3 regions of the Variovorax sp. GrIS 2.14 genome follow, and region 1 is predicted to be linked to each of the others. Evidence: predicted binding sites of a transcription regulator. Region 1 holds the regulator's gene; each other region holds the start of a gene.
What was found. Region 1 encodes sigma-54, which starts transcription at its own class of promoters, with help from an activator protein. Its sites were predicted from a motif close to TGGCANGNAANCTGCTTT; they were not measured.
Positions count from the first base shown of each region.

Region 2: RCH10_RS10300 (ammonium transporter) is a predicted target of sigma-54. The motif match lies at 2,283-2,300, and genes of this name have one in related genera.
Region 3: RCH10_RS00070 (6-hydroxynicotinate reductase) is a predicted target of sigma-54. The motif match lies at 4,314-4,331, and genes of this name have one in related genera.

Region 1 covers NZ_JBJXIA010000001.1:611,468-619,388, forward strand. Annotated here, with positions in the region: gene argS (arginine--tRNA ligase) at 1-1,322, shown strand, start outside; gene RCH10_RS02890 (SPOR domain-containing protein) at 1,337-2,089, shown strand; gene RCH10_RS02895 (thiol:disulfide interchange protein DsbA/DsbL) at 2,253-2,894, shown strand; gene lptA (lipopolysaccharide transport periplasmic protein LptA) at 2,995-3,741, shown strand; gene lptB (LPS export ABC transporter ATP-binding protein) at 3,738-4,520, shown strand; gene RCH10_RS02910 (RNA polymerase factor sigma-54) at 4,531-6,144, shown strand; gene RCH10_RS02915 (ATP-binding protein) at 6,154-7,921, opposite strand, start outside.
Region 2 covers NZ_JBJXIA010000005.1:69,298-77,218, forward strand. Annotated here, with positions in the region: gene mrdA (penicillin-binding protein 2) at 1-340, shown strand, start outside; gene RCH10_RS10295 (Dyp-type peroxidase) at 375-1,829, opposite strand; gene RCH10_RS10300 (ammonium transporter) at 2,337-3,572, shown strand; gene RCH10_RS10305 (hypothetical protein) at 3,587-3,892, shown strand; gene RCH10_RS10310 (GMC family oxidoreductase) at 3,900-5,516, opposite strand; gene RCH10_RS10315 (CoA-acylating methylmalonate-semialdehyde dehydrogenase) at 5,644-7,161, opposite strand; gene RCH10_RS10320 (LysR family transcriptional regulator) at 7,302-7,921, shown strand, end outside.
Region 3 covers NZ_JBJXIA010000001.1:12,733-20,653, forward strand. Annotated here, with positions in the region: gene RCH10_RS00050 (ABC transporter substrate-binding protein) at 1-295, opposite strand, end outside; gene RCH10_RS00055 (amino acid synthesis family protein) at 450-1,034, opposite strand; gene RCH10_RS00060 (amino acid synthesis family protein) at 1,075-1,716, opposite strand; gene RCH10_RS00065 (UPF0280 family protein) at 1,747-2,676, opposite strand; gene RCH10_RS00070 (6-hydroxynicotinate reductase) at 2,690-4,279, opposite strand; gene RCH10_RS00075 (ferredoxin--NADP reductase) at 4,552-5,325, shown strand; gene RCH10_RS00080 (TetR/AcrR family transcriptional regulator) at 5,325-6,080, shown strand; gene RCH10_RS00085 (amidohydrolase family protein) at 6,026-7,225, shown strand; gene RCH10_RS00090 (VOC family protein) at 7,271-7,750, opposite strand; gene RCH10_RS00095 (protein NO VEIN domain-containing protein) at 7,874-7,921, shown strand, end outside.

The DNA.
Region 1 (7,921 bases):
TGGTCGAGTTCGTCTCCGCCAACCCGACCGGTCCGCTGCACGTCGGTCATGGCCGCCAAGCCGCGCTGGGCGATGCCATCTGCAACCTGCGCGCCTCACAGGGCGATGCCGTGTTCCGCGAGTTCTATTACAACGACGCCGGCGTGCAGATCCAGACGCTCGCCAGCAGCGTGCAGATGCGCGCCAAGGGCCTGAAGCCTGGCGACGCCGACTGGCCGAGCGGTGAAAAGGCCGCCGCCTACAACGGCGAATACATTGCGGATATCGCTGACGACTTCAGGGCGAAAAAGACCGTCAAGTCGGACGACCGGGAGTTCACCGCCAGCGGCGACATCGCCGATATCGACTCGATCCGCGAGTTCGCCGTGGCCTATCTGCGGCACGAGCAAGACCTCGACCTGCAGGCGTTCCGGGTGCGCTTCGACAACTACTACCTGGAGTCGAGCCTGTACACCAGCGGCCGTGTCGAGTCGACCGTGCAAAAGCTGGTCGCCGCCGGCAAGACCTACGAAGAAGACGGCGCGCTCTGGCTGAAGTCGACCGACTACGGCGACGACAAGGACCGCGTCATGAAAAAGCGCGACGGTACGTACACGTACTTCGTGCCCGACGTGGCGTACCACTTGGCCAAATGGGAGCGCGGCTTCCACACCGTCGTGAATATCCAGGGCACCGATCACCACGGCACGATCGCACGGGTTCGCGCCGGCCTGCAGGGGGTTGGTGAAGGCATCCCGCCGAGCTACCCCGACTACGTGCTGCACACCATGGTGCGTGTCATCAAGGATGGCGAAGAGGTCAAGATCAGCAAGCGCGCCGGCAGCTATGTCACGCTGCGCGATTTGATCGAGTGGACCAGCACCGACGCCGTTCGCTTCTTCCTGCTGAGCCGCAAGCCGGATACGGAGTACACCTTCGATGTCGACCTGGCCGTGGCCAAAAACAACGACAACCCGGTTTACTACGTGCAGTACGCGCACGCGCGCATCTGCTCGGTGCTGACTTCATGGGGTGGTGACGAGGCCTCGCTGAAAGCGGTCGACGTGTCACCGCTCGACAGCCCGGCGGCCCAGGCCCTGATGTTGCTGCTCGCCAAGTACCCCGACATGCTGAGCGCCGCTGCCAAGGATTTCGCGCCGCACGACGTCACTTTCTACCTGCGCGAACTGGCCGCGAGCTACCACAGCTACTACGACGCCGAGCGCATTCTGGTCGACGACGAAGCCGTCAAGAAAGCCCGTTTGGCGCTGGTCGCCGCCACTGCGCAGGTGCTGCACAATGGCCTCGCAATTCTTGGCGTCAGTGCGCCACGCAAGATGTGATTCCGAACCTCAAAATGAAATCAAGTACACGCTCAGTTCAGCGCGGCAACATCGTCATCGGGCTGATCATCGGCCTGGTGCTCGGGCTCGGCGTGGCGCTGGGCATCGCGGTCTACGTGACCAAGGTGCCGATCCCGTTCATGAGCAAGAACCAGCGCGGCGGTGCCGAGCAGGACGAAGCCGAAGCCCGCAAGAACCGCGACTGGGACCCGAACGGCCCACTCGCAGGCAAGGCCGGTGCCGTCAAGCCGCAGCCGCCTTCGGTGACCGCACCTGCGACGGTCGGCCCGCTCAATGCGCCTTCGACCGGCCCGGTTCCGGTCGTGGTCGCGCCCGGTGCGTCCACGACCCCTGCTGCGCCGCGCCCGCGCACGGCACCGGTGCCAGCCGAAGCCAACGCACTGCCGCCGTCGAGCGATCCGTTGGGCGACTTGGCGCGCTCAAGATCCGGCAACAACCCGACCGCCGGCGGCACCATTGCCAGCGTGGCGCCTTCGACGGCTGCTGCTGCCAACGCCAGTGGCGCAGACCCGTTCCTCTACTTCGTGCAGGCCGGCGCCTTTCGCACCACCGACGACGCCGAAGCGCAGCGCGCCAAGTTGTCGCTGATGGGTGTCGAGGCCAAAGTCACCGAGCGCGAGCAAGCCGGTCGCACCGTGTACCGCGTGCGCGCCGGCCCGTTCAACAAGAAGGACGATGCCGACCACTTGAAAGATCGCCTCGATGGCGGCGGCTTCGATTCCGCACTGGTGCGGGTGCAGCGTTGAGTGCGGTCCGCCGTGGAGCGTTGAGTTTTGGAACGTTGACTTTTCTTTACTCGCCGCGGCGTGACGCACTGCGTCTCTGCCGCGTTGAATCAACCGGGCGCGGAACTCCGCGCGGCACTTCTGGCTCTTTCAGCCGAACAGGAGCACCTCTTTGATGAAACACATGAACCGTCGTGACTTTTCTCTGGCCGCCACATCCCTCGGGTTGATGTCCGCCGCTTCTCTCTCGCATGCCCAGGTTCAGCCCAAGGCCGGCAAGGACTACATCGACTTGAGCCCCCGCGTCCCGGTCGATGCGCCGGCCGGCAAGGTGGAGGTCATCGAGTTCTTTTCTTACAACTGTCCGCATTGCAATGCGTTCGAGCCCGAGCTCGAAGCCTGGGTCAAAACGTTGCCGAAAGACGCCGCGTTCCGTCGCGTTCCCGTGCCGTTCGTCGGCAACGACGTCGAGCCTAAGCAGCGCCTGTATTACGCGCTCGATGCCATGGGCAAGCTCGACGAATACACGATGAAGGTCTTCAATGCGATCCACACCCAACGCCAGAACGTGAACGGCGACGCGGCCATCATTGCGTGGGCCGAAAAGAACGGCCTCGACAAAGTCAAGTTCACGGAGGCGTTCACCTCGTTCGGCGTGGTGAGCAAGGCCAAGCGGGCGACGCAAATCACCGAGCAGTACAAGGTGGCCGGTGTGCCTGCTCTTGGCGTGGCAGGGCGGTTTTACGTCGACGGCGAGCTCGCCGGCAACATGACCAAGTCGCTGCAGGTCGCCAACTACCTGATCACCGAAGCGCGCAAAGGTTGAAGCTGTCACACGCGTTTTTTGAGAAGCCCGCTTCGGCGGGCTTTTTCGTCAAGGTCGTGTCAGTTGGCCGCATACAATGCGCAGCAAGTTTCGTGCCTCTATGACCCTGCGCTCAAAATCCCCCCTTCGCTCCTTTCGTTCTGCTTTCGCGATCACCTTTGGTGCATTGCTCGCCTTGGCACTCGGCACCGGCCTGCCGGCGCATGCCGAAAAGGCCGACCGACTGAAGCCGATGAACATCGAGTCGGACGCGCTGCGTTACGACGACCTGAAGCAAACCAGCGTTTTCACCGGCAAGGTGTTCGTCACCAAGGGCACGATCGTGATTCGCGGCGCCCGCATCGACGTGCGCCAGGACCCCGAGGGCTACCAATACGGCGTGGTCACGCCCGAGCCGGGCAAGCTGGCTTACTACAAGCAAAAACGCGACGCCCCGGGCGACGAGTGGACAGAGGGTGAAGCTGATCGCATCGAATACGACAGCCGCGCCGACAACGTCAAGTTCATCGGCCATGCCGTGATGCGGCGGCTGATCGGCACCAAGGTCAACGACGAAACCACCGGCCCGCTGATCGTCTACGACCAGAGCAACGACACCTTCACGGTCAACGGTTCGACCTTGCCGCCGGACGCCAGCGTCGCGGCCGGTGCTTCGGGTGGTCGCGTCAGGGCGGTGCTCACGCCGCGCGCTCCGGCGTCGGCAGCCGGTGGCGCCAAAGCGGCTCCGCCTGCGGCCGGTCCGGGCTCGGGTTCCAGTGCCGCGCCGGCCACGACGGTGCCCGCCACCCCCGCTGCAGGCTCCGGCCTGCGCCAGAGCACCACGCTCGGCGGAGAACCGCGCAAGTGATCGAAAACGCAGACGCGATCGACGTCGGCAGCCGCCTCGAAGCGCGCGGCCTCAAAAAGACCTATGGCAGCCGAACGGTCGTCAAGGATGTGTCGCTCGGCGTGCAAAAGGGCGAGGTGGTCGGGCTGCTCGGCCCGAACGGCGCCGGAAAAACGACCTCGTTCTACATGATCGTCGGACTGGTTCGCGCCGATGCGGGCGAGATCACCATCGACGGCGAGCCTATCGCGCACATGCCGATCCACAAGCGCGCGCGCATGGGTCTGAGCTACCTGCCGCAGGAAGCGTCGATTTTTCGCAAGCTCACCGTTGAAGAGAACGTGCGGGCCGTGCTCGAGCTGCAGCTAGACACCGACGAGTCCGGCAGGTCGGTCCCGATATCGAAGGCACGGATGGAAGAGCGGCTGAGCGAGCTGCTGAACGACCTGCGCGTCGAACATTTGCGCAACTCGCCGGCGTTGTCGCTGTCGGGCGGCGAGCGGCGGCGGGTCGAAATCGCCCGTGCGCTCGCCACGCAGCCGCGCTTCATCCTGCTGGATGAACCCTTCGCCGGCATCGACCCGATTGCCGTTATCGAAATCCAGCGAATCATCAGTTTTCTCAAAGAGCGCGGCATCGGCGTGCTGATCACCGACCACAACGTGCGTGAAACGCTGGGCATCTGCGATCACGCTTTCATCATCAGCGACGGGCAAGTGCTGGCACAGGGCACGCCTTCGGAGATCGTCGACAACGCCGAGGTACGACGCGTCTACCTCGGCGAACACTTCCGGATGTAGAGCGCGCAGGATGAAGCAAGGCCTGTCGCTGCGCGTATCGCAGCACCTCGCGCTCACGCCGCAACTGCAGCAGTCGATCCGACTTTTGCAGTTGTCCACGCTCGAGTTGAGCCAGGAAGTCGAGCAGATGCTCGACGACAACCCGTTCCTGGAGCGCACGGCCGAAGAAGCCGCACGCGAAGAGTTCGGCATCGACGTGTCCGACGCGCCAGCGCCGCGCGAAGAGCACGACAGCGACCGCCAGAGCGAGAGCGACGGCGAGTTCGCGCCCAGCGCGCTGGCGACCAGTGCCGACGGCGCGAGCACCACCACGACCGCCAGCGAGACCGAAGCGCCGGCCGCCGAGATGTCCGACCAGGAGCCCGACTGGGGCGGCGACGGCACGGTCGAGATGACGCCGGACGATGGGGAATGGGGCGGCGAGGCGCCGGCCAGCAGCAACAACCTCGGCCCGAACGACGGCAGCGAGCGCACCGACGCCACCGAGCTCGCGCGCAGCCAGGAGTCGCTGCAATCCTTCCTGCACCGACAGGCACTGAGCCTGCGGCTGAACGAAAACGACCAGGCCGCACTGCGTTTTTTGATCGAATCGTTGAATGACGATGGCTACCTCGAAGACTCGTTGCCAGCGCTGGCATCGGGCCTCGCGGGCGATGACAACGACCAGTTCGACGGTCTCGTCCACCACTTCCAGGTGGCGCTCGGCCTGCTGCAAAGCCTGGAGCCGGTCGGCGTCGGCGCACGCGATCTCGGCGAATGCCTGGCGATCCAGCTGAAGGCGCTCGCCCATGAGAACGAGACGGCCGAAGAAAAGCAGATCCGCAAGACTGCGATCCTGATCTGCAAGCAGCCGATGGAGCTGCTCGCGCGGCGCGACTTCAAACGTCTGGCCACGCTCACACGCAGCAACGAAGAAGAAGTGCGCAGCGCGCTGCAGGCGATCGCCAAGCTGGAGCCCAAGCCGGGCCGCCGCTTCGTCGATGTCGAGCGCAACATCGTGGTGCCCGACGTGATCGTCACCCGCACCGGTCGTGGCGCGACGCTCAAGTTCCGCGTGATGCTCAACCCCGACGTGATGCCGCGTCTGCGCGTGCACGACATCTACGCCGGCGCGCTCAAGGCGCACAAGGGCGAGGGCAGCCAGGCGCTGTCGCAGCGGCTGCAGGAGGCGCGCTGGTTCATCAAGAACATCCAGCAACGCTTCGACACCATCCTGCGGGTGAGCAACGCCATCGTCGAGCGGCAGAAAAGCTTCTTCGTGCACGGAGAACTCGCCATGCGCCCGTTGGTGCTGCGTGAGATCGCCGACGAGCTGGGCTTGCACGAGTCGACCATCAGCCGCGTGACCACGGCCAAGTACATGTCGACGCCTTACGGCACGGTCGAGCTCAAGTACTTCTTCGGTTCGGCGCTCGGAACCGAGACCGGCGGCAATGCATCCAGCACGGCAGTGCGAGCGCTCATCAAGCAACTCGTGAGCGCGGAGAGCATCAAGAAGCCGCTGTCGGACAGCCAGATTTCCGACATGCTGAAAGAGCAGGGGATCGAATGTGCGCGGCGCACCGTCGCCAAGTACCGCGAAGCGCTGCGCATCGCACCGGCGAATCTGCGCAAGGCGCTGTAAGGCTTCGGTTTACCGCCGCGCCTGCAACAAAATCCCGCGCAGCTCCGCCGGCTGCACCGGCTTGCGCAACGCATGCCAGCCACGCTCGCGGGCCAGGTGCAGCGTCGCTTCATCGATATCGGCCGAGATCAGCGCGATCGTGAGCGACGGCTTTTGCAGTTGCAGGCGTCGTGCCAGGTCGATACCGTCGAGCTTGCCCGGCAAGCGGATGTCGCACAGCGCGACGTCGATGGCCTGCAGGTCGGCGAGCGCCAGCGCCTCGGCCGCGCTCTCGTAGATGCGTGGCAGCGCCTGCCATTGGCGCAGCAGGGCCGCGAGGCTGTCGGCCACCACGGCGTTGTCTTCGACCACCAGCACCGCCAAGCCGGGCGCCAGCGGCATGGCGTCGAGCGCTGCGGTGCTGGTCGCCGCCGCGGTCGCGGCGCGTGCCGTGCGGTCGGGGTGCGCATCGCGAGGGGCCGATGGCAGCGTGAAGCCGAACACCGAGCCGCGTCCCGGCAGCGACCGCAGCGTGATCTGGACCCCCAGCCGCATCGCCAGGCGCCGCACGATGGCCAGCCCTAGGCCGTGCCCACGCTGTAGATTGCGCTCCACGTTCCCGACCTGCTCGAAGTCGCCGAACACCCGCTCCTGCGCTTCGCAAGCGATGCCGATGCCGCTGTCGCGCACCTCGATGCGCCAGCCGCCCGGCCGGCGCCGACAGGCCAGCAACACGCGGCCATTGGGTGCGAACTTGACAGCGTTGTCGACCAGATTGGCGACGATGCGGCGCAGCGCCACCGTGTCGGTCCACACGATGGCTTCGGCCGGGCAACGCACCCGCACCCGGCCGCTGCCTGCCTGCCGTGCGAACTCGTTCAGCAGCGGTGCGAGGGCGACCGCGGTCAACGTGAACGGGTCGGCAGCGGCCTCGATGCGACCGATTTCGAGCAGCTGGTTGGTCAAGCCTTCGAGCGCCTGCTGTGCCCGTGACAGCGCATCGACGGAGCCTTGCACCACGGCGGCGCTTTCGCCGGCGCGCAGTTGCTGCCGCAGCACTTCGGCCTGCAGGCCCATAGCCATCACCGGCTGCCGCAGGTCGTGGTTGGCGGCTGAAAAGAACCGGAGACGCTCGGCCTGCGCCTGTTCCGACGCGCGCAGGCCAGCCAGCGCCTGCACGCGCAGCGCGCTCTCGTTGTGGCGCAGGCTGATGTTTTCTTCGAGCTGGCGCGAGCGCTCCGACACCAGGTTCCACACCATCGCAAGCAGGCCGATGCCGAGGACCGCCGCCGTCACCATCACCGGCTGGCCGTAGGTGAGGCTCATCACGATCATCGGCACCAGCAGCAGCGAGATCGCCAGTTGCATCGCGGGCGTGTGATACGACACCGAGAACGCCGACGACAGGGTCATCGCCATGATGACGACGGCCAGCAGCAGTTGCACCACCGGGTCGGTCGGACTGAACAACAGTACGCCTGCCGCACCGTGCGCGGCCTCGTGTACTGCGATGCGAAAGGTGTGCAGGCGGAGCGCAGGCTGCAGGTTCTCGGGCGTCAGCGAGCTGGGCAGCACTTGCGGAAAAAAGCCGCGCCATGCGGTGCTGGCGGCGATCATGGTGATCCAGATAAGCGCGTGCGATACCGAATACTGCCAGGCGAAGAGGGCTGCAACGCCGCAGTCCAGCAGGAACTGCACGGCCAGCATCGGTCCGGTGGGCTGGGCGCTTAGGCGCAGCACTTCGCACTGCACTGCAAAGCGCACGGCCGGCGACGGAGCGGCCTGTGATGAGGGCGAC
Region 2 (7,921 bases), on a different contig from region 1:
CGGCACCGCGCAGGCCGTGACGCAGGCACAAAACACGAAGTACAACGCCAAGTCCCTCGAAGAGCACCAGCGCGACCACGCTTTGTTCATGGCGTTCGCGCCGGCCAATGACCCGAAAATCGCGGTGGCGGTGGTGGTCGAAAACGCAGGTTGGGGCGCCGGTGCCGCAGCCCCCATCGCGCGCCGGGTGTTCGACTACTGGTTGATGGACCAGTACCCGAGCGAAGCCGACATGGAAGCCATCAAGACCGGCAAGGCAGCGGCGCCTATGGGCAAGCCACGCGTCGCCAGCGAAGTCGCCTGGCCGACTGTGGCCGCGACGCCGGCGACTGCGCCCTGATCCACGGCTCCCTGACACGCACCCAGACGACCGCCTAGAGATTTTTCAGGAAGGTCAGGCTGGGCGAAAAGAAGTACTCGCCGCCTTTCATCTTCACGAAACCTGCGAACGGCGCATTGTTGGCAAAGCCTTCCGCTGTGTCGTCCCAGGTCTTGGGCAGCTTTTGGTCGCCCGGATTGTTGGGCCCTTGGCCGATGACCGGATCGATGCCGTGCGGGCTGCCGGGCTGCAGCGGAAACTGCGTGAGGTTGACCCAGGTTTGCTGGGTGAATTTGAACTGGTCGCCAATCTTGTGGTTGTAGGCCATGAAAAGGAGGCCCACGCCACCTGTCGGCAACGAGGGCGCCACGTCGGCGGTGAACTCGGCCAGGCTGCCGGAGTCGGGCAGCTCCGACGGATGCACATCGCGTCTGACGTCTTCGTACGGAATGCCGCGTCGCGCCATCAGGTGCATGCGTTCGAGCGCCGGCGTCTCGGCGTTGCCGCTGCCGCGCGGGTTGGTCTTGCGGATGTGGCCATGAAACGGGCAACGCGTGCCGGCATCGCCGTCGTAGTTGAAGTTATTCGGTGGATCGTCGTCCCGTGCGTCTTTGGAGAGCGTCACTGGCGTGCCGTCTTCGAAGCGGCCGACGATCATCGCGCCGGCGAGTTCGCGGTCCTCGCCTTCGAGCTCGAGCACGTCCGCAATCTCCTGCTCTCGCGTCTTGAATCCGCGCACGTCCTGTTCGAGTTTGCGGAACACGAAGAAGCTGCCGAAGGAGAACGTGTCGGTCACGCCGGGGTCGTCGACCAGCGCCAGCTTGAGCGGAAAGCCCGGGTCCCAGCGCGACGAGCCTGTGGCGGAGGTCTCGGCGTCGATGTCTTCCTGCAGCATCAGGGGCTGGCTGCGGCCGTCGACATAGCCGAAGTTCTCGATGCCGTCGCCGCGCGCGTTTTTCAAGGCCCGACCATGCTGGACGTGGACGATGGTGCCGCCCGCGTCTTCGATGAGCTCTTTGACCTTTGCGGCCAGTGCGGCCGTCTTGCCCTCCGTTTCGTCGGCTGCGAGCACCATGCCATGGATATCGCTCTGGAACGGCGTTTCCCAAGCGGTGACGGCCGGGTCGGCAAGCGCTGAAATGCTGTTGGCAGCCTTCATGCCGCCGCGGAAATCTGTGTCGGTCGGGGCGCTCGCGGCAAGGCCAAGTGCCTGGTAGCCGGTAAAGCTCAGCGCCAGGTGCACGAACGGACCGCCGCCGTCGCACTTCTTGCTCGCCTTGAATTTTTCCGCGTCGAGCAATTGCCGATGGGCGCTGACGACATGAAAGTTCGCGAGGTCGCGCAACATGCGTTTCGAGTCTTTTGCTGCCGGGCCGAACTTGAAGAAGATATCGGCAGTCGACTCTCGCCCGTGGCCCTTGAGGATGTTGCCCTGCAGGGCCTGCAGCAACTTGAGCTCGTCCGAGTCGGCCTTTTTCCAGGCGAGCGGTTTGGTCAGATGAATCGGCATGACGAAATCTCCTGTGAGTGGGGGATTTCAGTCTAGGAAGCCGTCTTGCCGTCCACATCCGCCGGATGGTGGAATCATCGCCGCGGCCTCGGCGGCAGATGGTCTAGCACCGTCGGAAAGTTAGAAGGCCGTTTGTTGGTGAGTGCTGACCATCTGGCCAGGACCTGCGGTAGCTATATGCCGCCATGCAAGCGTCTGTGAAGCGCGCAAAAAAAAGCGCCGACCAGCGGCGCTTCGAAAAGGTATTCAGGCATCTCGAATGGGTGCCTTGAATATTTATTGTTTAACAGTCGGAAGCTTTGTCTCCTCAGACCCTCGACAGCCGGGACGTGCCCGCTTGCGAGTGGCGAGACTTTAGGTTGTCGCACCGAGGTAGTGCATTAGGAGTAACCCGCTCTAAAGCGTGCGCGGCGTCACGTTGGCGACGTGAGTTTGTTTCTGGAAGTTAACAAATGGCACGACTCGTGCAGGCAAAGAGCGTCCCAAATTCCCGATTGGCTCTTTCCGATGGCACTGGTTCCCCAAGCGTCCCTCAATGGCGCCGACACCGCCTGGCTTATGACATCGACCGCGCTGGTCCTGCTCATGACGCTGCCCGGCATCGCGCTTTTCTATGCGGGCATGGTGCGGCGCAAGAGCGTGCTGAACACGATGGCCAGTGTGCTGGTCGTCGCCGCCGCCGTGTCGATCACCTGGTTTGCGATGGGCTACTCGCTGGCGTTTACTGCGTGCTCGTCATGGCTCGGCGGCACGAGCCGCTTCTGGTTTGCCGGCTTCGACTATCTGAAAGAAGCGGGCACCGTTGCGGTGAGCCATGTCGCGCCGAATGTCCCCGAGTCGGTGTATGCGATGTTCCAGCTGACCTTCGCCATCATCACCTGTGCGCTCGTCGTTGGCTCGTTCGTGGAGCGCATGCGGCTGTCGGCGGTGCTCTGGTTCGCCCTGCTCTGGAGCGTCCTCGTCTATGCGCCGATCGCGCACTGGGTCTGGGAGCCGGGTGGCTGGCTCGCCCAAATGGGGGTGCTCGACTTCGCCGGCGGCTCGGTGGTGCACGTGAACGCGGGCGTGGCGGGCCTGGTGTGTGCCTATGCGGTCGGCCCGCGCCGCGGCTACGGGCGCGAGTCTTTCGAGCCCTACAGCCTGGCGTTGACGATGGTCGGTGCCGGCCTGTTGTGGGTGGGCTGGTTCGGATTCAACGCTGGTTCTGCCGTGGCGGCCGATGGCCGAGCCGGGCTTGCGATGCTGGTGACGCACCTTGCCGCAGCGGCGGGCGCGCTGAGCTGGATGATCGGCGAGTGGACGACACGGCGCAGCCCGTCGTTACTAGGCTTGTGTTCTGGCCTGGTGGCAGGCCTGGTGGCGATCACGCCGGCTGCGGGCTTCGTGACGCCGCCCGCAGCAGTGGCCATCGGTCTGATCGCCGGGCTGGCCTGCTACTGGGGTGCAACCGCGCTCAAGCGCGTGCTCCGGGCCGACGATTCGCTCGACGTCTTCGGCGTGCATGGCATCGGTGGCATCGTCGGCGCGCTGTTGACGGGGGTCTTCGCAGACAGCCGCATCTCCGGCGGAACCGGCCACGTGGGCGTACAGGCGCTTGCCATCGGCGCGGTCGCGCTTTACAGCGCCATCGGCACGGGGCTGGTGCTGCTGGTGGTCCACATCGTGGTCGGCCTGCGCGTCAGCGACGAGACCGAAGCGGTGGGCCTCGACCTCGGCCAGCAGCGCGAGCGCATCGGCACCTGAAGGATCACAACGACATGACCGAAGAGGATCGCATAGCCGCAGCGGCCCGACTGCACGTGGCGCTGCGCCGGAAGACCGGCCGCGTGACCGACACAGAGTGGATGTCCGTCAACGTCGAGTACGCGACAGCGATAGTGCGCATTGCGCGGGCGCACGCCACGGCGACGAGCGATCTCGATCTGGCGGCCATCGCCACGGGGCTCGAATTTGCGATGGCGCCGCTGGCGCTCGAAGCACGGGTGAAGGCGGCGGCTGCGAAGGCCGGGCTGGCGCCGGTGATCTCGAAAGGCGCCCCGCGCTATGTGGGTGGATTGCGGTGAGCCCCAGCTAAATTGCGGCGCTCCTCGACTTGGCGCCGGCCACGGCCTCTTCGTGCATCCAGCCTGCGGCCTTCTCCGCCATCATCAGCGTCGGGCTGTTGGTGTTGCCGCTGGTGATCGTGGGCATGGCACTGGCGTCGACCACCCGCAGGCCATGGATCAAATTGCCGCGCCCATCGCGCACGCGCATGCGGGAGTCGAGTACGGCCATCGAATCGCTGTCGGCGCCCATCTTGGCGGTGCCGACCGGATGGAAGATGGTGGTTGCGATGTCGCCCGCCAGCCGTGCGAGCTCGTCGTCGGTCTGGTACTGCACGCCGGGCTTCCACTCTTCGGGCTTGTACTTTGCCAGCGCCGGTTGGGCCGCGATGCGACGCGTGACGCGCAGCGAATCGGCCGCGACCTTGCGGTCTTCGTCGGTGCTCAGGTAGTTGGGCGAAATCGCCGGCGCGTCCTGGTAGCGCGGGCTCTTGATGCGCACGGTGCCCCGACTGGTCGGGTTCAGGTTGCACACGCTCGCGGTAAAGGCCGGGAAGCTGTGCAGCGGCTCGCCGAAAGCATCGAGCGACAGTGGCTGCACGTGGTACTCGAGATTCGGCCATTCGTGCTCGGGTGAACTGCGCGTGAAGGCGCCGAGCTGCGACGGCGCCATGCTCATCGGGCCGCTGCGCTTCATCACGTATTCGAGGCCGATCTTCGCTTTGCCGAAGAGCGACGAGGCCAACACGTTGAGTGTCGGTGCGCCTTCGATCTTGAACACCGCGCGAATCTGCAAGTGGTCTTGCAAGTTGCCGCCGACGCCGGGCAGGTCGGCCACGACCGGAATCCCATGTTCCTGCGATAGCGCCGCGGGTCCAATGCCCGAGAGCTGCAGGATCTGCGGCGAGCCGATGGCGCCGCCGCACAGCACCACTTCTTGCGTCGCATGCGCGATCACCATCTCGTGCCCGTCCCACACCTGCACGCCGGTGCAGCGCTGGCTTCCGTCGGCCTGCTTCTCGACGATGAGCTTGGTCACCTGCGCGCTGACCCACATCTCGAAATTGGGCCGCCCGTAGCAAACCGGCCGCAAGAAGGCCTTGGCCGTATTCCAGCGCCAGCCGTCCTTCTGGTTGACCTGGAAGTAGCCGACGCCTTCGTTGCTGCCGCGATTGAAGTCGCTGCTGTGCGGAATGCCGGCCTCTTGCGCCGCCAGTGCAAAAGCATCGAGGATGTCCCACCGCAGCCGCTGCTTTTCGATGCGCCACTCGCCGCCGGCGCCATGCATCTCGTCGGCACCGAGGTAGTAGTCCTCGTGCTGCTTGAAAGCGGGCAGCACGTTCTCCCAGCGCCAGGCGTCGTCGCCGGTGAGCGTGGCCCACTGGTCGTAGTCGCGTGATTGCCCGCGCATGTAGATCATCCCGTTGATGGACGACGAACCACCGAGCGTCTTGCCGCGCGGATAGCGCAGCGTGCGCCCGTTGAGGCCGGCATCCGGCTCTGTGTTGTAGAGCCAGTCGGTGCGCGGATTGCCGATGCAATACAGATAGCCCACCGGGATATGAATCCAGTGGTAATCGTCCTTGCGCCCCGCCTCGATCAGCAGCGTGCGCTTTTGCGAGTGCTGCGTGAGCCGGTTGCACATCAGCGCGCCGGCCGTGCCGCCGCCGATGACGATGTAGTCGAAAGTGGTGTCGTTGCTCAAGCCGTTGTCTCCAGATCAAACAAAAAAGCCCGGGACGGTGTGCCGTGCCTCGGGCTGTATTCGGAGCTTACTTTGCCGTGGGCATGACGAACTCTGCACCCTTGCCGATGCTCTCAGGCCAGCGCTGCATGATGCTCTTCTGCTTCGTATAGAAGCGCACGCCTTCTTCGCCATAGGCGTGCATGTCGCCGAACAGGCTCTTCTTCCAGCCGCCGAAACCGTGCCATGCCATCGGCACCGGAATCGGCACGTTGATGCCGACCATGCCGACCTGAATCCGGCGACTGAACTCGCGCGCCACGTTGCCGTCGCGGGTGAAGCAGCTCACGCCGTTGCCGAACTCATGCGCGTTGATGAGGTCTACCGCTTCTTTCAAATCGCCAACACGGACGCATGAGAGCACCGGACCGAAGATCTCTTCCTTGTAGATGCGCATCTTGGGCGTGACGTGGTCGAACAACGTGCCGCCCATCCAGAAGCCGTCGTCGCAACCCTTGCCGGCCTTGGCGCCGTCGAATTGGCGGCCGTCAATCACGAGCTTGGCGCCTTCTTTCTCGCCCAGGTCGATGTAGCCGGTGATGCGTTCGTGCGCGGCGCGCGTGACGATCGGGCCCATCTCGGCTGCGAGGTTCTCGCCGTCGAGCACCTTGAGCGTCTTGGTCCGTTCGATCAGCTTGGGCATCAGCTTGTCGGCCACGTCGCCCACCAGCACCGCCACGCTGATCGCCATGCAGCGCTCGCCGGCCGAGCCGAAGCCGGCGCCGATGAGCGCGTCGACCGCCTGGTCGATGTCAGCATCAGGCATTACGACCATGTGGTTCTTGGCACCGCCCAATGCCTGCACGCGCTTGCCGTGATGGGCGCCGGTTTCGTAGATGTAGTTGGCGATGGGGGTCGAGCCGACGAAGCTGATCGCCTTGACGTCCGGATGTTCCAGCAGCGCATCGACCGCGACCTTGTCGCCCTGCACCACGTTGAAGACACCGTCGGGCAGGCCGGCTTGTTTCAGCAACTCGGCCATGCGAAGCGAGGCGCTCGGGTCGGTCGGGCTCGGCTTCAAGATGAAGGTGTTGCCAGCGGCGATGGCGACCGGGAACATCCACATCGGCACCATCACCGGGAAGTTGAAAGGCGTGATGCCGGCGACCACGCCGAGCGGCTGGCGCAGCGTCCAGTTGTCGATGCCGGTCGAAACCTGGTCGGTGAAGTCGCCTTTGAGCAATTGCGGGATGCCGCAGGCGAACTCGACGACGTCGATGCCGCGCGAGACCTCGCCCTGCGCATCGGTGAATACCTTGCCGTGCTCGGCGGTGATGAGGTGGGCGAGCTCGTCCTTGTTCTGATTGAGCAGGTCCAGGAACTTGAAGAGCACGCGAGCGCGGCGAATCGGCGGCGTGTCGGCCCAGGCGGGGAACGCGGCTTGCGCCGCGGCCACGGCGGCATTCACTTCTACCGCGCTGGCCAGGCCGGTGGCGCCCGTCACCATGCCGGTGGCCGGGTTGGTCACATCCTGGCTGCGGCCGGACGCGTTGGCGACCATGCGGCCGTTGATGAAGTGATCGATCGGTGTCTTGGTGATTTGCATCGGGTGTCTCGCTTGGGGCGGAAAAGGTTGATGGACAGCGTGCGCGGAGCCGCCAGGGATGATGGAGTTTAGGCAGCGCAAGCTCGGCCGCCAAGGCGCAAACACTGAACGCATTGTTCGCTATGGTGAACAATGCATCCATGGAACCCCAAAAGATCGAAGCGCTCTGGATGCATTTGCACTGGCTCACCGTGCTGGCGCAGCAGGGCAGCTACACCGCGGCGGCGCAACGGCTCGGTGTGAGCAAGGCCGCGATGAGCCAGCGCATCGCCGAGCTGGAGCGCGCTGCCAATGTGCAACTGGTCCAGCGCACCACCCGCAGCGTGCGACTGACCGAAGCGGGGCAGCGGCTGGTCGACGACATGCGCACGCCGTTCGAACAGATCGCGCACAGCTTCGCCAGCGTGCGCGACCTGGCCGGCGTACCGACCGGGCTGCTGCGCGTAACCGCGCCGGTCGCCTTTGCGCGGCAGCAACTGGTACCGCGCATCGCTGAGTTTCTGCGGGCGCATCCTGACGTGCGCATCGAGCTCGACCTGTCGGATCGGCTCAGTTCGCTGGCGATGGAAGGCTTCGATCTGGCGATCCGCCACACCGCTGCGCCACCCGACACACACGTGGCCTGGACGCTCTGCGCCACACGATCGGTGCTGGTGGCGAGCCGCGCCTATCTGCGGCGTCGTGGCGTGCCCCGAGAACCGTATGACCTCGCCTCGCACGACTGCCTGCACTATCCCCGTGTGAAGGACACGCCGGCGTG
Region 3 (7,921 bases), 600 kb from region 1:
GCACATCGATCTTTTCGCGCGCCACCAGTTCTTCGGCCACGCGCACGGCGTCGCCGGGGTTCGCGTTGTCGTCACGCGTGATCAGCTCGACCTTCTTGCCGTTGACGCCGCCCTTGGCGTTGATCTCTTCGACTGCGAGTTCCATCCCCTTCTTGTAGGGCTCGAGGAAGGCGGGCTGCGCCTTGTAGCTGTTGACTTCGCCGATCTTGATCACGCCCTGCGCATGGGCGGGCACGACGGCGATGGCGAACACGGCGAGAGCCGCGGCGCTGAAGACATGACGCAATGGGTTCATCGGAAAACTCCTTGGGGATGGTGACAAGTAACGAATGAGTCGCTCTTCGCCGGGAACACCGCGGAACGGGCTTTGCCCGGCCGCTGGTGTTGCCCCCTGCAAGGGGGTTGGTGAAGCGACACGAAGTGCGCGAAGGCTGGGGGTGTGCTCATGTTCAGCGAAGACCGTCTTCACCTTTGATCTCGCTGGCCTTCAGGCCGCCGATGCGAGGCAGCGGACGGCCGCTGTCGGTAACGGCCACGGCAACGACGATCTCGTTGGCGCGCGGCGCATCGGACACGCGCGCTTCGATCGCGTCGAAGTGGCTGCGCACGAATGCGGCGTCCTTGTGACCGAGCGGCACGTCGATGGCGGTGCCGAGCGTGCCGCGCTTCTTGCTCGACGGCACCAGTGCGGCGCCTTTTTCGACCGCGGCACGCAACGGCGCGCCCAGCTTTGGATGCAGGATGGCGGCCGCATGTTCGAGCTCGCCGGCTTCGCCAACGATAGCCGCCTTGCCGTAACTCTCGACGGCGCCGGGCGCGATGCCCAACGCGGCGACGGCCTTTTGCCCGAGCAGTGCGCCGAGTTCTTCACCGATGGCGATCAGCGCGTCGAGGTTCTCGCTGTAGCGGCCGGCGTACGGGTTCTCGATGACAGCGATGGCGACGGCACGGCGCGTCGGCGGATCGATGGTCTGGCCCATTTCCTTGCGGACTTCATCCACCTGGACGACGAGTTTTCTGATGTTGGCGCTCATGAATTTTTCCTTGTCTTTGTATGCTTCGTGGGTGCCGCGTTCATCGCAAACCATCCCATTTGCTGATGTCATTGGCGAGCAGTCCACCCACACGTGCATGGATGCGGTAGCCCGTGCTCATCGCCAGGATGAAGACAATTTCGTCCGCAGCCGGCGCACCAGGCACGCGGACTTCGATCGCATCGAACTGGCCGCGCACGTAGCTGGCATTGATGTTGGTCAGCGGCACGTCGAGTGCGGCGCCGGGCGGGCCGACTTTCTTGGTCGACGGCACGATCGACAGAGCATTGGCAGGTTGGCCGGCCTTGGCTTCCGCCTTGCCAGCGGTATATGCAGCGCGGTCGCCCTTCCAGCCGAGCAGCTCGCGCATCGCATAGCCGCCGGGCACATGCCACAGCGCACCGTGCTCCAGCTCGCCGGCAGCGCCGACGATGGCGCCCTTGCCATACGTGGCGATCTGGTCGAGGGGCACGTCCATCGCGGCATGCAGCCGGTGCGCCATGTCGACCCCAACCGGATCGAGCAAGGCCATCATCGGCAGGATGTCGGGCTCGTAGCGGCCGGCGAATGGATTGGTCATCACCACGCCGACGGCGCCACGCACCAACGGCGTCTCGGCGCGCGGCCCGAACTCGTGGTGGATGTGCTCGACATGGGTGAAGACGCGACGGATATCGATCATTGCGATCATTGAAAGTTGCCTTGCTTTTCGTTAAGCAAATACTGAACCAATTGCAGACATCGCGACGCGCCCGACGGGCTGCGCGACACGCAGTGCGTCCGAGCATAAGGGCTCGACGACGCGCCATTGCTTCTGGCAAACCAGCACAGCGGCATGGATGCGGCCGGCCGCTTGCAGCGCCTGCGCGCAGGCTGCTCCCGCGTCCAGCGCACGCCGCACCTGCACGGAACCCAGCGTCGCGACATCGACCGTCACAGGGATGTCACCGAGGTCGCTGTCGTCCTTGCATTCGCTGGCCGGTTTGCGTCGAATGCCCACGTCGTCGACATCGACGGCGTTGGCGATCACCGTTGCCGCCGCATCGGCCTCGGCTGCGGTGGCCGCCAGCACGGTGACGCTGTCCGCGATGCCGAGCGACAAGCTGCGGCCGCGCCAGCCGCTGGTCGCGACACCGCGCACCGGCACGTCGGCAGTGATGTCGAATTGGCCGTCGGTCAGGAGCGGGCCGGCGCCGCGCCAATCGAAGGTCCCGATGTCCGCCAGCAGGCCGATGCGCACCTGCGCGCCCGGCGCGAGGTGCAGCGCGATGTCACCGCCATTGTTGATCCAGGCACGTTCGATGCCGGCGCGCAGGTAGCAGGCAACGAGCTCTTGCGCGACCGAGCCGGCGACGGCCGCCATCGGGGTAATGAAGCCAGCACTGAAGGGTGCGCAGGCCGACCACATGCGACGTGCGATGGGGCCGCGCAGCGTGCGCGTCGCTTGCACTGTTTGAATCGGTCGACGCAGTTCGCGCAGCTCGCCCACCAGTTCGTCGAGCACGCAGGCGAAGCGCTGCCAGGCGGCCTCATGCGCCGCGGCAACGACCGCTGCATCGCCATGTGCCTCGGCAATGACGTCGATGGGCCCGTGGCTGAAATGCCAGCGGTCCGCGTCGAGCCGGTTGCGTTGTGCCGTCATTTTCGGCAGTGCCTTAACCCAGCATGGGCGGTTGACCCAGTGGCCACGGATTGGCCTCGTCGATCGTCAGCCACTGGCGCGCGAGCGGGGCGCCATCGTCTTGCCAGGCCCCGCGCGCGAGCGCCTGCTCCAGCGAAAAGATGCTGTCCATGTGGCCACCGAGGGCGGCGTAGTCGTCGCGCCGCATGCTGAACTCGATCGGCGCCACGATGGCCGGCGTCGGCACGGTGCCGAAACTGTTGTCGGGCATGCGCATGACATCCGCCATGACCGTGATGCCGCCGCCGGGCCATACATAGGCCGGCGCGCCGCCGCAGGTCACGTTGACCAGCGCCTGCTTGATGGCACGCGTCAGCAGCACCGGGTTTTCCGTGACGCCGGCGCGCAGGCTGCCGCCGGCGCCGCCGAGAAACAACACCGTGCACAGCGATGGTTCGCAGTTCTCGCCGATGCGCTCGACGATGCGGCGCACCTCGGACGGCATCGGCTGCTCGACGGGCCGCAGCGCGTCGTCCAGCACGTACCACTGCGCGTGCTCGCCGGTGGTCGATGTCATCAGCAGTCGCAGGCCGGGCTTGGCCACACCCTCTTCCCAGCCTTCGATGATGGACAGCGGATCGTCGATGTCGGTTCCGCCCCAGCCATTGCCCGGATTGGCCACCTGAAAGTAACGGCCGGGCGTCGACTTGCGGCCGCGCATCTGCACCCCCGACTTCGGCATATCGAGGCATTTGCCGGCCTGGTGTTCGGTGAGCACCCCGGTAATGTGGTCGTCCACCACCACCACCTCGTCGGCCACGCTGGCGAACTGGCGCGCGAAGATGCCGACGGCTGCCGAGCCGCAACCGACACGCATGCGCTGCTCTTCGACGCCGTTGACGATCGGTGCCTTGCCGGCCTGGATCACCATGCTGGCGCCGCCGTCGATGGTGCATTCGACCGGCTTCTTGTTGCCGAGCAACTGCATCACCTCGACCGTCATACGGCCTTCTTTCTTGCTGCCGCCAGTCAGGTGATGCACACCCCCGAGCGACAGCATCTGCGAACCGTACTCCGCCGTGGTGACGTGCCCCACGACTTCGCCTCGGTAGCGCACGTTGGCCTGCTCGGCGCCCAGAAAACGATCGGTGTCGATCTTCACCTTCAGGCTGCAGTAGCTGAAGATGCCTTCGGTCACGACGGTGATCATGTCCACGCCGCGCGCCTTCGACGCCACGATAAAGGGCGCTGGTTTGTAGTCGGGGTACGTCGTCGACGAGCCGACGCCGGTAACGAAGACTTCGTCGGAATGCAGCAGGTCGCCGTTCCAGTCGGGGTCGATGCCATCGGCGGTCTCTGCTGCCGGTCGGTCGAAGGGCACGAGTGCGGGCGAGGCGCTCGACAGCTCACGACGCAGCAGCACCACGGGATCGACGCGCACCAGTACGCCGTCGCGGTTGGCGTACCGATCGCAGGCGCCGGTGCGGCCATCGGAGATCTGACACAGCACGGGACAGGCGTTGCACTCGATCTTGGCCGGCTTGGCGACGGCGCTGTCTTCGCGGCTGGCCGGCACCGGCATGTCCATGCCGGGCAATCCGTCTGTCTTGGTGTGTTCGGTCATCGTGGCGATCTCGTGAGGATTCTTCTGGACGCGGCTTGCGAATTGCGTGCAACAAACGTGCCGACGGCCGCGCTTGTCGGGCGTCTGACATTTGTGTAGCATTCCCTACACTTTCATGTGGCGTTCACTACATTCACGGTCAATGTAGCAAACGGGCCCGAGGCTTGCAATGGTGTTTTCGAGCGGCGTTTCCAAAGCGGGTTCGCAAGGCTTTTGGCAACCTAGGACAATCGGATGACCGACTTCTGTTCACAACCAACATCGAATCCCGTATGAGTGCATTCAGCGAAGAACGTGTCCTTACCGTCCACCACTGGACCGACCGGCTGTTCACCTTCACCACCACGCGCGATCCTTCCCTGCGCTTCTCGAACGGCCACTTCACCATGATCGGCCTCAAGGTGAACAACAAGCCGTTGTTGCGCGCCTACAGCATCGTGAGCCCCAACTACGAAGAGCATCTGGAGTTCCTGAGCATCAAGGTCGAAGACGGCCCTCTCACCTCGAAGCTGCAGCATATCCAGCCGGGCGACACCATCATCGTGGGTCGCAAGCCCACGGGCACGCTGCTGATCGACTACACGCTGCCCGGCAAGCGGCTCTATCTGTTCGGCACCGGCACCGGCCTCGCACCGTTCATGAGCATCATCCGCGACCCGGAAACGTACGAGAAGTTCGAGAAGGTCATCCTGGTGCACGGCGTGCGCCAGATCGACGAGCTGGCGTACCACGACCTGGTGACCGACCATTTGCCCAAGCACGAAATCCTGGGCGAGATGATCGAAAAGCAGTTGCTCTACTACCCGACCGTGACGCGTGAAGAGTTTCGCAACATGGGCCGCATCACCGAGCTCATCGAAAGCAACAAGCTGACCGACGACCTGGGCCTGCCGCCAATCAACGCCTCAGAAGACCGCGTCATGCTGTGCGGCAGCCCCGGCCTGCTGGTCGATCTAAAGCACATGCTCGAAGCGAAGGGTTTCAAAGAAGGAAATACTTCGACGCCCGGCGACTTCGTCATCGAACGCGCCTTCGCTGAAAAATAATGGAGCGCAAGGCCGCCGCCAAGCCCACACGCCGCACCGGCGTGCGCGAGGCTGCGGCGCAGGCCACGCGCGATTCGATCTTGAAGGCCGCCACCAAGGTCTTCGCCAAGTACGGCTACGACGGCGGCAGTGTCGAGAAAATCTCGAAAGCCGCCAAGTCGTTCGACCGGATGATCTATTACTACTTCGGCAGCAAAGAGGGCCTCTTCATCGCGGTGCTCGAAGGCATCTATCGGCGCATGGACGAGGCAGAGGCCTCGATCGAACTCGATGCCACGCGACCGGTCGAGTCGCTCACCGCGGTGATCCGCTTCGTGCTCGGCTACTACCGCAAGAACCCCGAGTTCGTCACGCTGCTCAACACCGAAAACCTGCACAAGGGCCGGCACATCGCCAAGTCGCTGCGGGCGCGCGAGTACTCCTCGCAGGCCATCGCCATCATCCAGCAGTTGCTCACCAGTGGCGTGGCGCAAGGGCTCTTTCGTGCCGACGTCGCCGCCCGCGATCTGTATCTGCTGATCGCATCGACCGGCTACTTCTATACGTCGAACCGACACACGCTCACGGCGTTTCTGGGCGAGCCGCTCGAAACGCCCGAAGCGGTGTCGCACTGGGAAGACTTCGTCATCGAGACCGTGCTGCGCACGGTCGATGCCGGCGTCCCCGATGAACAAACAACAGTCCCCCACGAGGTCAAGAAATGGCAGAAATCGCAACCGGCGGCAAGTCGGGCAAAGTCGTCATCCAGAACATAGGCCTGCTACTTTCGGGCGACATCGACAAGCCCATTCTCAATGCCGACACCATCGTGGTGAACGACGGTTTGATCGTCGCGGTCGGCAAGTACAAGGACCTGGACGTCGAGGGTGCCAAGACCGTCATCGACTGCCACCAGACCACCGTGGCGCCCGGTCTCATCGACAGCCACGTGCACCCGGTGTTCGGCGACTGGACGCCGCGCCAGAGCCAGCTCGGCTGGATCGAGTCGAGCATGAACGGCGGCGTGACGACCATGATCTCGGCCGGGGAAGTGCACTTGCCAGGTCGGCCGAAGGACATCGTCGGATTGAAGGCGCTCGCCATCACGGCGCAACGCGCGTTCGACAACTTTCGCCCGGCCGGCGTGAAGGTGCTGGCCGGTGCGCCGGTCATCGAAAAAGGCATGGTCGAGAGCGACTTCAAGGAACTGGCCGAAGCCGGCGTCGGCCTGCTGGGCGAAGTGGGACTGGGCACGGTCAAGGCCGGCTACGAAGCCAAGGAGATGGTCGCGTGGGCCCGCAAGTACGGCATCCAGAGCACCATCCACACGGGCGGCCCTTCGGTGCCGGGCTCGGGCTACATCGACAAGGACGTGGTGCTCGAAGCCGACGCTGACATCATCGGCCACATCAACGGCGGCCACACCTCGCTGCCCGAAGCGCATGTGTGCGAGCTCTGTGAGAAGAGTTCGCGCGCCATTGAGATCGTGCACAACGGCAACGAGAAAACCGCCATTGCGGCGGCCCGCGCCGCCATTGAACTCAAGTGCCCGCACCGCGTCATCCTCGGCACCGACGGGCCGGCTGGCTCGGGTGTGCAACCGCTCGGCATTCTGCGCATGGTCTCGTTCATTTCTGCCTTCGCCAACATCCCTGCGGAGCAGGTGTTCTGCTTTGCGACCGGCAACACGGCGCGCATCCGCAATCTGAACAGTGGCCTGATAGAGGTCGGCCGCGATGCCGACTTCGTGTTCATGGACCGGGCGCAGCATTCGCCCGCGTCGGGCCTGCTGGAGAGCGTGCAGATCGGCGACATTCCCGGCGTCGGCATGGTGATGATCGACGGCATCGTGCGTTGCGGCCGGAGTCGCAATACACCGCCTGCGACCGAGGTGCCGACGGTAGTTTCCGGCGCGCACTGAGCGCCACCAGCGCCCCGCGTTGTCGGGCATCGGCCCGGCGACCGTTCAGCCCCGCCGTGCCGCCTCGATCGCAACGACGTCGATCTTCTTCATGGTCATCATCGCGTCGAACACGCGCTTGGCCGCCGTGCGATCGGGGTCCGCGATGGCAGCCATCAGTACGCGCGGCGTGATCTGCCAGGACAGGCCCCATTGGTCCTTGCACCATCCGCACTCGCTTTCCTGACCGCCGTTGCCGACGATCGCATTCCACAAGCGATCGGTCTCGGCTTGGTCGTCGGTCGCGATCTGGAACGAGAACGCCTCGCTGTGCTTGAAATGCGGGCCCCCGTTCAGACCGATGCAGGGGATGCTCGCAACGGTGAACTCGACCAGCATCACATCGCCCTGCTTGCCATCGGGATAGTCGCCCGGTGCATGGTGGACGGCGCCCACAGCGCTGTCAGGGAACGTCTTGGCGTAGAAGGTGGCGGCGTCCAACGCGGTGCCGTCGTACCAAATACAAATCGTGTTTTTAGGGGTCATTTCGTATCTCCTGAAAATTGAGCGAAGCCGAACCCGAAACGAATTCTGCGCGAGCCACCCGACAATGGCCAGAGCGCTTCGCGGCATACTTGAGACGGTCACAACCCGCAGATTCCCTCCCGCATGGAAAAAGAAGTCGAACCCGCCGTCCTGGCCCTCATCAACGAAAAG